DNA from 3 places in the Lysinibacillus sp. NPDC056185 genome. Region 1 is predicted to be linked to each of the others. Evidence: riboswitches for the same ligand, from Rfam matches in the RefSeq annotation. Region 1 holds a riboswitch; each other region holds the start of a gene.
The links. A riboswitch is a leader RNA that binds a small molecule or an ion and turns the genes downstream of it on or off. The one in region 1 is predicted to bind S-adenosylmethionine.
Positions count from the first base shown of each region.

Region 2: it holds a riboswitch for S-adenosylmethionine, as region 1 does, so the genes downstream of both, ACMZ42_RS19530 (Na+/H+ antiporter NhaC family protein) here and metK (methionine adenosyltransferase) in region 1, are expected to answer to the same signal.
Region 3: it holds a riboswitch for S-adenosylmethionine, as region 1 does, so the genes downstream of both, ACMZ42_RS04295 (cyclase family protein) here and metK (methionine adenosyltransferase) in region 1, are expected to answer to the same signal.

Region 1 is NZ_JBLLLQ010000030.1:28,011-33,124, forward strand. Features, by position in the region: gene pckA (phosphoenolpyruvate carboxykinase (ATP)) at 361-1,947, opposite strand; SAM riboswitch class I at 2,677-2,796, shown strand; gene metK (methionine adenosyltransferase) at 3,122-4,318, shown strand; gene ACMZ42_RS22035 (gamma carbonic anhydrase family protein) at 4,477-4,995, opposite strand.
Region 2 is NZ_JBLLLQ010000023.1:58,511-63,624, reverse strand. Features, by position in the region: gene ACMZ42_RS19550 (VOC family protein) at 437-862, shown strand; gene crcB (fluoride efflux transporter CrcB) at 1,411-1,773, shown strand; gene crcB (fluoride efflux transporter CrcB) at 1,770-2,099, shown strand; gene ACMZ42_RS19535 (hypothetical protein) at 2,130-2,477, shown strand; SAM riboswitch class I at 2,717-2,824, shown strand; gene ACMZ42_RS19530 (Na+/H+ antiporter NhaC family protein) at 2,933-4,213, shown strand; gene ACMZ42_RS19525 (DUF3951 domain-containing protein) at 4,819-4,977, opposite strand.
Region 3 is NZ_JBLLLQ010000003.1:52,631-57,744, reverse strand. Features, by position in the region: gene ACMZ42_RS04310 (MFS transporter) at 1-700, shown strand, start outside; gene ACMZ42_RS04305 (SMI1/KNR4 family protein) at 761-1,312, opposite strand; gene ACMZ42_RS04300 (hypothetical protein) at 1,470-1,880, shown strand; SAM riboswitch class I at 2,027-2,131, shown strand; gene ACMZ42_RS04295 (cyclase family protein) at 2,232-2,969, shown strand; gene ACMZ42_RS04290 (DedA family protein) at 3,022-3,618, opposite strand; gene ACMZ42_RS04285 (Cof-type HAD-IIB family hydrolase) at 3,820-4,593, opposite strand.

The DNA of each region.
Region 1 (5,114 bases):
TTCGCTTTCGCGCAGAGCAGAGCTTCCTGGGGGCGTCCGATGAGCCGCTGCTCGCTCCAGGGTCTCGGGCCAACACGAGGTTGGTCACGAAGGCGTTATCACAGGACGTGATGATTTTAGCCTTCGTTCCTCTAATACTGATCCCAAGGAGTCGCCCAGTCTCCACTCCAATCAATCACTCCACTCGGCATGTATTTTCTGGCGTGCCACTTTAATTTATGGTGATAAAACGATACTGTTCTGTGTGCGAGTAACCTAGAATGGAAATCACCCTCATTTAAAGGGCTAGTATATTCACAAATATTTTCTCTTTCAACACAAAAAAGGGAACGACTGAAATCGTTCCCTTTGCTTAATGAATTATTTTAATGGACCGCCAAGTTTAGTGATAGCTTCAGAAACATTTGAGAATTTCTTGAAGTTTTCGTTGAATAAACCAGCAAGTTCAGAAGCTTTTTTATCATAAGCAGCTTTATCTGCCCATGCATCACGAGGATTAAGCACTTCAGTTGGTACACCTTCAATAGAAGTTGGAATGTTTAAACCGAATACTGAATCTTGAATTGTTTCAACATTAGCTAATTTGCCGTCAATTGCAGCACGTACCATTGTACGAGTGTAAGAAAGCTTCATACGGCTACCAGTTCCGTATTCGCCACCAGTCCAACCAGTGTTCACTAAGTATACTTGTGCACCGTGCTCGTCAATTTTTTGACCTAACATTTCAGCATAAACTGTTGCTGGAAGTGGAAGGAATGGAGAACCGAAGCAAGTTGAGAATACTGGTTCTGGCTCCGTTACACCACGTTCTGTACCAGCAAGTTTAGATGTGAAACCGCTTAGGAAGTGGTACATTGCTTGCTCTTTTGTTAATTTACTGATTGGAGGTAATACACCAAACGCGTCAGCTGTTAAGAAGATGATTGTTTTTGGGTGACCTGCAACAGATGGATCAACAATATTTTCAATGTATTGAATTGGATAAGCTACACGCGTATTTTCTGTTAATGAACCATCATCATAGTCACAAACTCGAGTTTCTGGATCAACAGCTACGTTTTCTAGTACAGAACCGAAGCGGATTGCGTTGTAGATTTCTGGTTCTTTTTCAGCAGAAAGGTTAATTGTTTTTGCATAGCAACCGCCCTCAATGTTGAATACACCGTTATCAGACCAACCATGTTCATCGTCACCGATAAGCTTACGATCAGGATCAGCTGATAAAGTTGTTTTACCAGTACCAGATAAACCGAAGAATAATGCAACATCACCAGCTTCACCAACGTTTGCTGAGCAATGCATTGAAAGGATGCCTTGTTGTGGTAACAAGTAGTTCATAATACCAAAAATAGATTTTTTGATTTCACCAGCGTATTCAGTACCACCGATTAGGATAATTTTCTTTTCAAGTGATACAATGATGAATGTTTCAGAAGCAGTGCCATCAATAGCAGGATCTGCTTTAAAGTTAGGAGCTGAAATAACTGTGAAGTCAGCAACATGAGAAGCTAATTCTTCTTTAGTTGGACGGATAAATAATTGATGGGCGAAAAGATTGTGCCAAGCATATTCATTGATTACTTGGATGCTTAATTGCGAATCTTTGTCAGCACCAGCAAAGCCTTTGAATACGAATAATTCGTCACGTTCTTTTAAATATTTTACTACTTTTACATATAAGTTATCGAACACTTCAGAAGAAATTGGTCGGTTAACTTTGCCCCAGTCAATTTTATCTTTTGTGCTATCTTCTTCTACCGTATATTTATCTTTAGGTGAACGACCAGTGTATTTGCCAGTTTCTGCACGAACTGCGCCATCTACTGTTAACATAGCTTCACCACGAGAAGTAGCCTTTTCAGCTAATTGTGGTACTGAAAGTTGAACATTAATGTTACCGCCGCTTAATAATTCCTTCAGTTCGTTTGCAATTTCTACTGAATTCATCGATTAAATACCATCCTTTTTTATAGTATTCCCTAGAGTTTGAGGGAGATTTTCTTAATTTCAAAAATAGTATAACACAATTGCTTAAATAATCTATACTAATTCAGAAATTATTTTTCAGATTTTATTACTTTTCAAGAAAACGACAAAAAGTAAATTGATTCGTTTTGATAATGCTTTTTACCCTATTTATAATAAGTGATCACACATTCACTTTCGACACAGCAAAAATTGTGTTTGGAAGCTTTGGGCTAACATGGGGTTCGCACAGGATGTGAAGTTTTAGCTTGCTTTTTATTAGTTGGAGCTTGTCTTCAACTGAAAAGGGGCTACAATCATATTCATCCACCACATGTTCTGTAGCTAACGCTTTGCTTTTGCTACAAAATGTGCTGTAAAGGGTTACACATATGTTAACACATGATGTAAGGTGGAGAGTAGGGATTATTTTGTTTTAAATTACAGTATAATCCAAATTTGTTTCTATATAAATCCCATACTTTCTTTATAAGAATACAATCAATTATGTCTTGGCATAATTGTAACTGTCGCTTTACTTTCGCTACAGATAAACAATGCGTCCGGAATCTGCTTTGTGCTTGGGCCTGACAATGTTTTTTGCGCGAAAGCGTAGCGTCAGCAAAGGACGATGTTGGACACCCGCTGAAAGAAGTTAAAAATATTTGACAATGTTCGACCTTTTACGTATTATGAGATATTGAACGGATACTCTTATCCCGAGCTGGTGGAGGGTCAGGCCCTGTGAAACCCGGCAACCTGCATGAACTATTTCACGACATGCGCTGGTGCCAATCTGATGCAAGGGGAAACTCCCTTGAACGATAAGAGTGAAAGGTTACGAAGTCATTATTCCTTTCCTCATGTTAAGTAAGCGTGAGAAAAGGATTTTTTTATTGTTAAAAACGAATTAAAGGTAAGTATACAGTCCTTTCCTTATTATAATGACGGATCTTTCAAAAATCCTCGTGTTAAAAGAAGCAGCTGTTTATTTGTGCGGAAGCGTAGTGACAGCAACAACTGTTTTACTGTGCGAAAGTGCAATGACAGCAACAATGGCTTGAGAGTTCAATCCTTAGGGGCGAACTTGACATGGGTAATGAGTACCGTATTAATTCGCAAATATTATTTGTAAAAGTAATAGGAGGAAAATCAAATGACAAACCGTCGACTGTTTACATCAGAAAGTGTAACAGAAGGACATCCAGACAAAATTTGTGACCAAATCTCGGATGCCATTTTAGATGCTATTTTAGCAGAAGATCCAAACGCGCGTGTAGCGTGTGAAACAACAGTAACAACAGGCTTAGCATTAGTAGCTGGAGAAATTACTACTTCTACTTATGTAGATATTAAAGGTATCGTTCGTGATACTGTAGCAGAAATCGGTTATACACGTGGGAAATACGGCTTTGATGCTGAAAACCTAGCAGTTCTTGTTGCTATTGGCGAGCAATCACCTGATATTGCTCAAGGTGTTGACCAAGCATTAGAGGCGCGTGAAGGCTCTATGACAGACGCTGACATTGAAGCAATTGGCGCAGGTGACCAAGGTTTAATGTTCGGTTATGCATGTAACGAAACGCCAGAGCTTATGCCATTACCAATTAGTTTAGCGCATAAATTAGCTCGTCGTTTAACGGGAGTACGTAAATCTGGTGAACTAGCATATTTACGTCCAGATGGAAAAACGCAAGTAACGGTTGAATATGATGAAAACAATGTACCAGTACGCGTTGATACGATTGTAATTTCAACACAGCATGATGAAGAAGCTACACTTGAGCAAATTCAAGCAGACTTAAAAGAATTCGTTATTGCTCCAGTTGTTCCAAGTGAATTACTAGATGCCGATACTAAATATTTCATCAACCCAACTGGCCGATTCGTAATTGGTGGTCCTAAAGGGGATGCTGGTCTAACTGGACGTAAAATCATCGTTGATACATACGGTGGCTATGCACGTCATGGTGGAGGTGCTTTCTCAGGTAAGGACGCAACTAAGGTAGACCGTTCAGCAGCATATGCAGCACGCTATGTGGCGAAAAATATCGTAGCTGCTGGTTTAGCTGATCGAGCTGAAGTACAACTAGCTTATGCGATTGGTGTTGCTCAACCTGTATCTATTGCTGTTGATACATTTGGAACAGGAAAAGTTACGGAAAGTGAAATTGTAAAATGGGTACGCGAGCTATTTGATCTACGCCCAGCGGGGATTATCAAAATGCTAAACCTTCGTCGTCCTATTTATAAGCAAACTGCCGCATATGGTCACTTCGGTCGTACAGATTTAAATGTACCTTGGGAACAAACAGACAAAGCTGACGCATTAAAAGAAAAAGCAGGTTTATAAACTATTCAGCTAAAGCAATGAAGTAGCTGGGAAAATATTTTAAAATACTATTACAGAAAGGGGCTTAACATTAATTTAGCCCCTTTCGCTGTTTTTTAACGAAAAAAATAAGCTCCTATATTGCTCGGTTGCCCAAGCAATCGTGGAGCTGCTTTACATTAATTTTTTGGTTGAAGAGATTTATAGTATTGACCCTTTTCTACATATTCACGTATGATGCGTTCCATATCTTCTTTATCTTCATCGTTTAATTCTCTTACAACCTTTGCAGGACGGCCTAGTGCTAAACTATTTGGAGGAATGACTTTGCCTGGAGGTACTAGACTACCCGCCCCAATGAATGCACCCTCTCCAATCTCCGCTCCGTCTAATACTATAGAGCCCATACCTATTAAGGCTTTTTTTCGAATCGTACAACTATGTAAAGTTACTTGATGTCCAACTGTTACTTCATCTTCAATAATTAGTGGATATTTGGGGCTTTGATGTAAGCAACAGAGGTCTTGAATACTAACTCTTTTTCCTATAATTGTTGGTGATACATCTCCTCGAATAACTGTGTTAAACCAAATTGTTGTTTCAGCACCTATTGTAACGTCGCCGGTAACGGTTGCATAATCAGCAATAAAAACAGAAGAGTCAATATTGGGTTTTTTACCTTTAAATGGATAGATCATGAGGATCGCCTCTTTTCTTTCTTTGATGTAATATTATCGTATCAAATACGCAACTTGATGGAAATATAAAATTAAAATGATCAAGATATTACGATATAATCATTGTGTAATTATTTTTT
Region 2 (5,114 bases), on a different contig from region 1:
CCTTTTTTGCAACAAAAAAGACACATACCCAAAAAAAGAGCATGTGTCTCTTCATAAAAGGTCAGGAGTTACCCATGCCCTTTATTTGCAACGCAAAATAAAAAAGTTAGAAGACATGGACAATGTATGCAGTTGTGCTTTGATATGATACTGGTAAAATTAACATCGTCATGCCCTCCTCTACTTAAGATTGTTATAGTGTTCTTGAAGATTATCACACTTTAGAAATATTTGTCAACCAACTAACTGTTATTTTTTACGTTTTTCAGGAAATAATTAACGCTTTAAAGCAATGAATTACTACAATTACAATCTTGGAACAAAGTAAACTAGGCACCTTAAATTTAGAATTTCAAACCTATAACTTTTTGTATTGACTTTAACGCAACGTAAGCCTTTATGGTTAGTTTGTATGAACCTAAAGGAGGAAATGAACATGAATGAATTTTATCAAATGCCCTTATTCGTAAAGCTAAAAGTAAGCAATATTGAAAAATCAAAGGAATGGTATGCAAACGTACTCAATTTCAATTCGGTATTTGATTTTCCAGATGCGAACGGAACAACTTCCATGACACATTTGAGAGGAGCCAAGTATCAAGATTTAATGTTATTAAAGGATGAAGAAGTCAGCACTTCTAACTCTGTCATTATTAATGTTTTCTCTAATAATATTCATAGTATTTATCTGGCTGCACTAGAAAATAAAACGAAAATCATTCAACAGCCGACAGTTCAACCATGGAATGCAAAAGAATTAACGATAGAAGATCCAGATGGTTATGTTTTTACAATAACTGAAAGTGTCGATTCCAATAAAGACTTCGATACTGTCATTGACAATGTTAATAATCAATCATAGTAATAAATTATGACATGATTGCAACAGCAGAAACAAGTTCATCTGTTACACTACTTGTGTGAAGCAGATGCTATATGTATACACGTGCGATGGCAGAGTGGCTAAAAGAATCAAGTTCCTTTTACGATGAAGGAAATAAAATCGGTAAGAAGTGTCCTTGATTCCTACAAATAGACAATACGATTGGCTGTGTTAACTAATTAACCTTTACTACTACTCCAACATTTACTATTATGGTTTGCCGCAGTTAAACGAAATAATAGAAACTGTCTTTATTTTCAAGAAGAGCGAAAGTCAACAATCTTCTATTTTTCAATTAAAACATGTTATTGAAACATCGCTGGAAGACCCTGTCGAACAAAGCTAGTTCGATAGGGTCCAAATCAATTTATCGGAACAATTTCAAGGTTTATCGCCCTAATTTTTAAATTTATCGCCTAACTTTTTTAATTTATCACCCAACTTTAATTTAACGCCTAACTATTATCTAAAATGGGTATCTCATGATACACTTTTTAATATAGACATTTTAATAAGGAGTCTTTACTTTGAAATCATTTTTAGCTGTTGGAATCGGCGGATTTTTGGGTGCCATCTGTCGATATAGCCTTGGTCTAGTACTTTCAAATAACGGTGGTTTTCCATTTGCGACACTTTGTATGAACTTAATTGGCTGCTTTTGTTTAGCATGGCTATTTACAACGTTTACAAAGCGAACACCTGTTATTATAGGAATTGGTACTGGCTTTTTTGGTGCTTTTACAACCTTTTCAACATTTTCTTTAGAAACGCTATTACTTTTGCAGGATAGTAAATGGCTACAAGCCGTTCTTTATATTTTTGTAAGTGTTTTTGGCGGTTTAGCTTGTGCATGGCTAGGATTTAAACTAGCAAAGGGGCGCTTCGTATGATAATGATTGGTATCGGTGGATTTTTGGGTGCACTAACAAGATTTTATCTAGGAAAATTGATTGTCCATACATACCCATGGGCAACATTTTTTATTAATATAACGGGTTCTTTTGCACTTGGCTTTCTATTTGCATTACATCCAAGTGATTGGATTTGGCAGTTTATAGGGCTTGGTTTTTTAGGAGCATATACGACCTTTTCAACATTTGGTTTTGAATGTTTGCAACTCTTAGAGCAGAAAAAATGGAGGCAAGCGATTATTTATATATGCACTACAGTTTTATTCGGTTTACTTTTCGCGGCACTTGGCTTTGTCCTTGTGTAGCAGCATTTTTGAAATACTAGAGGTGATTTTTTGACACAGCCGTCCATTGAACAATTACAAGCGCTCGAAGCTGAAATTGAACAAACATTATATACTTTAATCGACTTAGAACTAGAAGAAAACTTTCCAGAAATGAATACTCGCTTTGCACAATTACTTGCAAAGGTTCAGGCTGCTCAGTTAATTGATTATAAACTTGACGTCCTCGTAGATCCTCAAGGATTGGCAACAGAAACATGCACTCTACTACAAAGTTTAATAGAAGCAAAGGCTAGACCACAAAAAAGACAACGCCTCCTAACACATCGTATGATTTTAAAAATATGGCTACGTAAAAATCAACGCTTTATGACGGAATTTTTACCACAAATGTTTTAGGTGAGGCGCCCCTCCAATTCTAAGGGCGCCTCCTTTTTCCCCCTTTCAGTTGTTAAATCAAGTTGTGCTGCGTAAAAACAGCGACACCAAAAATTCACGCTTTCCTATCCTCTAAACCTCTTATTTGTTCAATTTCCTTAATTAATATAGCTTTTAAACCAAGCTTGATTAAAAATATGTTGCAAAAATCGACTTTTTATTATAATATTTATTATTGTGAAAAAAAATAATATATTTGCTTCTTATCAAGAGAGATGGAGGGACTGGCCCGATGAAATCTCGGCAGCGGAACTTATGATTTAAGTTACTGTGCCAAATCCAGCAGGCAAAGGCTTGATAGATAAGAGGAGTGTTTTATAGATATAAGGCCTCTTCTTGTTGTTACAAGAAGAGGCCTTTTTATCGTAAAAAGAATGGACAAAAGACGTGTCCAATTTTATTTTTTGGAGGTAGACATGAAGAAAGAGAATCCATGGGCGCTGATCCCATTTGTTGTTTTTTTAATTTTATTTATTGGTTCAGGGGTTATTACAGGTGATTTTTACGCCTTCCCTGTCATTGTAGCCATTTCTATTTCAGGCGCTGTGGCTTTGGCAATGAATCGAAAAGAATCGTTTGCGCAAAAGGTTGATATTTTTTGCAAAGGCGCAGGAAACTTAAATGTCATGCTGATGGTCATTATTTTTCTCTTGGCTGGTGCCTTTTCAGCGGTAGCAAAAGGCATGGGGGCAGTGGACTCCACTGTAAACTTTGCTTTATCGGTCGTTCCGCCAAACTTACTTGTCGTAGGCTTGTTCATCATCGCCTGCTTTATCTCCCTATCAATGGGTACATCGGTGGGAACGATTGTTGCACTGGCTCCAATTGGAGTTGGGATAAGCGAGCATATCGACCTTTCCATGGCTTTAGTAATGGCAGCGATTGTTGGCGGTTCGATGTTTGGCGATAATTTATCTTTTATTTCAGATACAACAATTACTGCCGTTCGTTCACAAGGTGCACAAATGAAGGATAAATTTAAGGTGAATTTTTGGATTGTGTTGCCGGCAGCTATTGTAACGAGCCTTATTTTAGGAGTTATCACAATGGGTGAAACTGCACAAGTGGAGCATTTAAGCTATAGTTGGGTAAAAATTGTTCCCTATGTTTTGGTTATTATTTTAGCGTTAGCTGGAATGAATGTTTTCCTTGTTCTGGCATCTGGGATTGTTCTTGCCGGGGCTGTTGGCTTAGCGGATGGCAGCTATCACTTAATGAGCCTTTTTCAAAAGATCGGCGAAGGAATGTCAGGCATGTATGAAATGGCATTCCTTGCGATATTAATAGCTGGAATGGTGGAGGTTATTAAGTTTAACGGAGGGATTGACTTTCTACTTCACCTTGCAACAAAAAGGATTAAATCGAAAAAAGGTGCTGAATTTGGCATTGCCGGCCTAGTGGGTTTAACAAATTTATCTACGGCCAATAATACGATTGCTATTTTAATTGCTGGTCCACTTGCAAAAAATATTGCTGAACAGTATGAGATTGAGCCGAGAAAATCCGCAAGTATATTAGATATTTTCTCCTGTACGATCCAAGGTCTACTGCCATATGGAGCCCAATTCCTAGCAGCCGCTAGTGTAGCCGGAATATCGCCAGTGAGCATGCTGCAATACTCTTTCTATCCAGTCCTTATAGGAATTTGTGGAACCATTGCTATCCTCATCGGATACCCGAAAGAAAAGAAAGCCTGAGCTACATCACTAAAAAAAATATTGATTTACCATTAAAATAATCCAATTGTTTTGAAAGAAATAATCAAAACGATTGGATTTTTCAATTTGAGGCTATTCATTTTTTGTGATAGAGATAATACTTAAAAGTTATAATTACACTTTCTCATTAGTTATTTCGTAGCGTCTATATTTGAACATAAATCCAATTCCAAGAATAGGTCCAATCGCTAATATTGTAAAGACCCACTCCCAACCAATGATCCTCTGTATAATAGGGATTAGATTTATTGAAAATATAGTAAGTAAGAAACCAATACACATTTGAAAAGTAAGGGCTGTACCTACATAATCAACCACGGCTATGTCTGAAACTAACCTTCCTAAAAACAAAATCATTCTTTGATCTATACGAAAAGGTTGGATTGTCATTTACACAAAATTATTGACTGTCCCTTGATTAAATAATACCCAATACAGGATAAAATCCCTTCGTAAATCTTATCATTGATAAAATAAAAATAATCTACTATTATTTCTTATTGAAATAATAGTAGATTCTCATATTTTATACTATTAGTTATATGAAGCCTGCAGCTTACTGTTTGATGTTTGTAACCACTCATTTAATTGTCATGTTTACCTCCACCATTCATGGCATCATCATATGGTGTATAGGTCATAGTAGGTACTTTCTTTTTCACAAAAACGCGATATATTGCCCGAACCAAAATGCTTGAAAAAATCAGACTTACAATAAGCGCAACGCTATTCCCAATATTCATTCCATCCTATCCTTTCTCACTGAGTAGTTAGTTATAGTTTTCCTACTTTGCAAGTGTACTACTAATTAATGTAGGCAACTGTACTATTATATTGTCATCAAACATTGGACATGCCTAGATTGTAATATAATGATCTA
Region 3 (5,114 bases), on a different contig from region 1:
CGATTGGCGAATGTCGTTTATTTTCATTGTCGTTATTGGCATTATCGGATTAATTAGTAATGCTCTGCTTGTGCCTAGTCAATTATCTAAAGGTAATCCAATATCTATTCGCGATATCGGGAAAGTATTAGGGAATATACGAATGTTATTAATTCTCTTTATTACAGCAATTGGATATGGTGGCGCATTCGTAGTATATACCTACGTTTCCCCTATTCTAGAGCAATATATGGGCTATTCACCTCAAGCAATTGTCATAATCTTAGTTGTATACGGTATTTGTGTAGCAATCGGTAATACATTAGGTGGTCATTTTGCTAATAATAACCCTTTGCGTTCAATCTTTATTATTTTTCTAGGCTTAGCATTAGCACTACTCGGCATCAACTTCTTTTTAGAATCATCCATCGTTGGATTAATAATGGTCTTTATGATGGGGCTATTTATGTTTATGAATGTACCGGGATTACAGCTTTATGCCGTTCAGCTTTCAGAAAAATATATACCATCAGCTATTTCAATGGCTTCAGCATTAAATATTTCAGCCTTTAACATTGGTATTTTTCTAGGATCATACATTGGAGGAATCATCGTTCGCCACCAATCATTAGCTCATACACCTATATACGGATTCGGCATGGTGATGCTTGCCGCAGCTACTACATTTCTATGGTTACTCTTTGATAGAAACAAACAATAGGTATGTTGCTATAGGTAAAAATGTGAGGAAGGTGCTTTCTAAAAAGCCCCTTCCTTTTTGCTATTTATTAGATTCAAGGAAAGTATCATCAAAATATGCCTTGAAATTTGGATACAGATAGTCTAATGACGATTGAATATCGGCATCATCATCAAATAAAATTTCATGTTCAATTTCATATATTGCACAATTTTCTTCATCAGCATTATTATTTAAATCAATACAAATTATTTTTCCATACTCTGTATCCCATGTAAATGGAAGATATCCTAAAGTGCATAATGATGGATTAAACATATCCCTTACGTTATTTAAAGGTTCTTCAATACTTTGGTCAGGTATTACACCAAAATAATGATGATACGTTGAAATAAAAGCTTTATACCATTCGGGAAAATTAAGTCCGAACTCTTTTTCTAACGTTTGAATATCTTCCTCTGTTACAGTGGAAGGAATCATTCTCCACATAGACCACTCTGCATCGATATCAACTACTTTCATTTCTTCAGGTACGTCAGGGCACATCCACCTACAAAATCCTGCTTCAGACACCTGATTATAACGTTCATAGTAAACTTCAAAACCATTTTTTATGTATGCACGAATATCCATCTTAATAACTCCTTTTGAGGAAGAATAAATTGGTCAAGATTTAAGCCATTGAACTGAGCCCCTTTTCGCTCAGGCTTTTCAAAGCATTAGCCATTAACACCGAAAGTCTTTGTTGTACATAAGATAATGTATCAGCTATAGGATAGGAGGAATTTAGTTGTATTACAATCCTTATTCGTATTTTGTCTATCCTAATTATTATCCGGCATGGGTAATGGCAAATCAACCAACAATTCAACACCCTTCTAGCCATCTAGCAATGCCGACAAACCCAACGAATAGAAGTCCATTTCCAATTGTCAATACAAAGAAATTGAAGACTTCTGCGAATCGGATCAAGGTTATTATGCAGCAAGCACAATTACTTACGGATAAAATTGATGAATCAGAGCAATTTGCGCATGATCTTATGAACGCAGCACAACAATCAAATAAAACAGAAGTTGAAAAGTTAATTACGTCAACAGGCATTACTATAAAATTCGAAACTACCTATACACCAGATGGATTTCGTATAACATTTACTGAAAGTAGCTGTTGTAAGCTAACACTAATTTTGGGTTGGTGACGAGTTGGTCCTTTAAAGAGGGCCTCTTTTTTTGCCTTTAGCATCTTTATGAATTTTAACCATGTATCCCTATTGAACTTGTAAACTATAAATAAATATGCTAAAGTACTTGTAATCATTATTTCTGAAAATTCTTATATCGCATTTTCTTATCAAGAGAGACGGAGGGATTGGCCCTATGAAGTCTCAGCAACCAGCCTATAGGTATGGTGCTAATTCCAATTGGCGAAATTTAGCCTTGAAGATGAGAAGACTTACTTTAGTTGCTTTGCACAAGAGTCCTCTTTCTACAAGGAGGGCTCTTTTTTATTGTTACATCCAAAAATAATTAAAAGAAAGCAGGAAGATATTATGGCAAACGAACTTTTACAAGCAATTCAACTATTGAAATCGAAAGAATGGGTGGATTTAACACATACATTTGGTCCTAATTCGCCCCACTTCTTTATGTTTGATGATGCAAAATTTGAAACATTATTTTCCCATGATGATGGCTTCTTTGCGCAGCAATTCACTTTCCCTGGGCAATATGGAACACATATCGATCCACCTATCCATTTTGTGCGAGATACACGCTATTTAGAGGAATTGGAGCTAAAAGAACTAGTGCTACCACTAATCGTTATTGATAAATCAAAAGAAGCCGAAGTAAATAACGACTTCACGTTAAGTGTTCAAGATATTCTTGACTTTGAAGCTGAAAATGGGGAAATTGAAACAGGTACCTTTGTTGCGTTGCGTACCGATTGGAGTAAACGTTGGCCAGATAAAGAATCTTTCAGCAACAAAGACGCTGATGGCAATAATCATATTCCTGGCTGGGGATTAGAAGCGTTACAATTTTTATTCGGCGAACGAAAAGTAAGTGCTATTGGCCACGAAACCTTTGATACGGATTCAGCAACAGATTTTCGTAAAAATGGTAAGCTAGATGGCGAATATTTTGTGCTTGAGCAAGATACTTACCAAATTGAGCTCATGACAAATTTGGATAAGCTCCCTCCAAAAGGTGCTGCTATTTTCAATATTGTACCGAAGCCTGAGAAAGCCTCTGGATTCCCTGTGCGTTCATTTGCAATATTGCCTTAAAAGATAAAAAGGTCTGATTCACAACCTGAGTAGGTATTGAATCAGACCTTTTTTACTTTGGCGAATTCCTTTTTTTGAAAATAAAATAAACGATTAACATTAGTATTAGGAACAATACTATAAGATAAATACTGTAGCGGGATAAATATACCCCAACATAACGCCAGTTCTCCCCAAGTACCTTTCCTAAGGTAATAAAAGTAAATGTCCAAATAACTGCTCCCGTATAGGCAAAGAAAGCAAATTTTTTATAAGGATAATTATTGATAGCCGCAATATATGCTGTAAGATGACGCACACCAGGAATAAAATATCCTATTAATAATAACCCCGGCCCTATTTTTGCAAATAATTTTCTAGTAAAGTCAATTTTCTGTTCAGTAATATGGACTTTCGAACCGTATTTTCGTAATAAAGGTAGTCCGAATTTATAACCTATATAATAGCTCAGGGTAATTCCCCCCGCTGCACCTATCATAGCGCTGATTAAAGCTGGAATATGTGCCAGCGTTTCTTGATATACGCTATATCCTACATACGTTAAAAATATCTCGTCAGGAAGTGGCAGACCGACAATTCCCCCAACTAGGATGAGAATGATGCCAAAATATCCATAATGTTCAATAAGAGATTGCACGTGATGCGCCATAAATCATCCCACCTAAAGCGTAATAATTTTTAATAGTTAGCTTTATAATAACTCAAATGAGACAACATTATGAGTATTATGGATTATATACAATTTTCTCCATGAAACATGGATCAATGTTGTATCGTAACATATCTATAGTTTTTTCTTAGTGACTGGTAGATTCATAATTTACCTAAAATATTATTCACTTTCAAATAATTAAATTATTTGCAGCTCACGTAGAGCATAATCAATCCCGTCCTCAGTTGATTTCTTCGTTACATAATTAGCGACATTTTTTAATGCTTCACTACCATTGCCCATTGCAATACCAAAGCCGACCTGCTCCAGCATATCGATATCATTATCTCCATCGCCAAAAGCAAGTGCTTCTTCAGGACTCAAGTCGAAATAATCTAGTACAGCATGGACAGCAATAGATTTAGAAACATCATGTTGCAAAACATTTGTAATATACGGGTGCCACCTTTTAAATAATAAATGAGGGAATTTTGAAGTATACTTTTTCTCAATATCCTCATCGCCATATAAACACATTAAGTAAACCTCTTGCGTTAAAATATCTTCATTAATATCAGGAAACTCTAGCAAAGATAATGTTTCTTGCATAGCTTTTAATGTCTTTTCTTCTTGGACGTTATTCATCGATAATTGTTCTGTAAAAAATGATAGACTTTGTTTATTGTCTTCAGCAAAAGCCTTAACTGCGTGGACAATTTCCTTTGCAATAGGCATTTTATGTATTACTCGATCTTGATACTTAACATGGGCACCATTAGCTGTAATAAACGTTTCTATGCCTATGTTTCTTAAATCTTGGCACATTGACAAGGGTCTTCCTGTAGCAGCAACAATATGAATTCCTTTGTTTTTTAATTGCTTAATAGCGGTTCTTGTACTTTCTTCAATACGACCATCTTCATAATTAACAAGCGTTCCATCTACGTCAAAAAATACAATTTTATAATCCATCGTTCGCTCCTTATCGTTTTACACAATTTTATTAGGTATATCGATTAGAGGAACCTCACCATAACATGGCCCACTTCGGGTAACACTTATGACGATGATCTCCAAGAAGTCGCTCAGCCCTACTCCGATCACCCTGATATAAATGTCACTTTCCACTACAGGCGAGTGTTGAGTGACTCCCCTTTGTTGCTTAATAATAATCCTATATTTCCCTAATCAATATACTTGTAATTTTACATTAAGAAACATCTTTATACCAAAATCACGAAATAGGCATTATCGCCTACACATTCAACTTTATAATAAAAACATCAATAATTATTTAAATTTGTACGTTATTTGACAAACTAAATCGAGTGTATAACTTGCTTTAACTACACCGATAAATACTATTACGGGTACATATCGAAATTCCAAATAACTAAGAAAATAATGAACATTTTTATTTTAATAATTCTAAAGGAGTATACCAAAGAACATAGAATTGTTAATATAAAGGTAACTAAATTAAACACATTGAA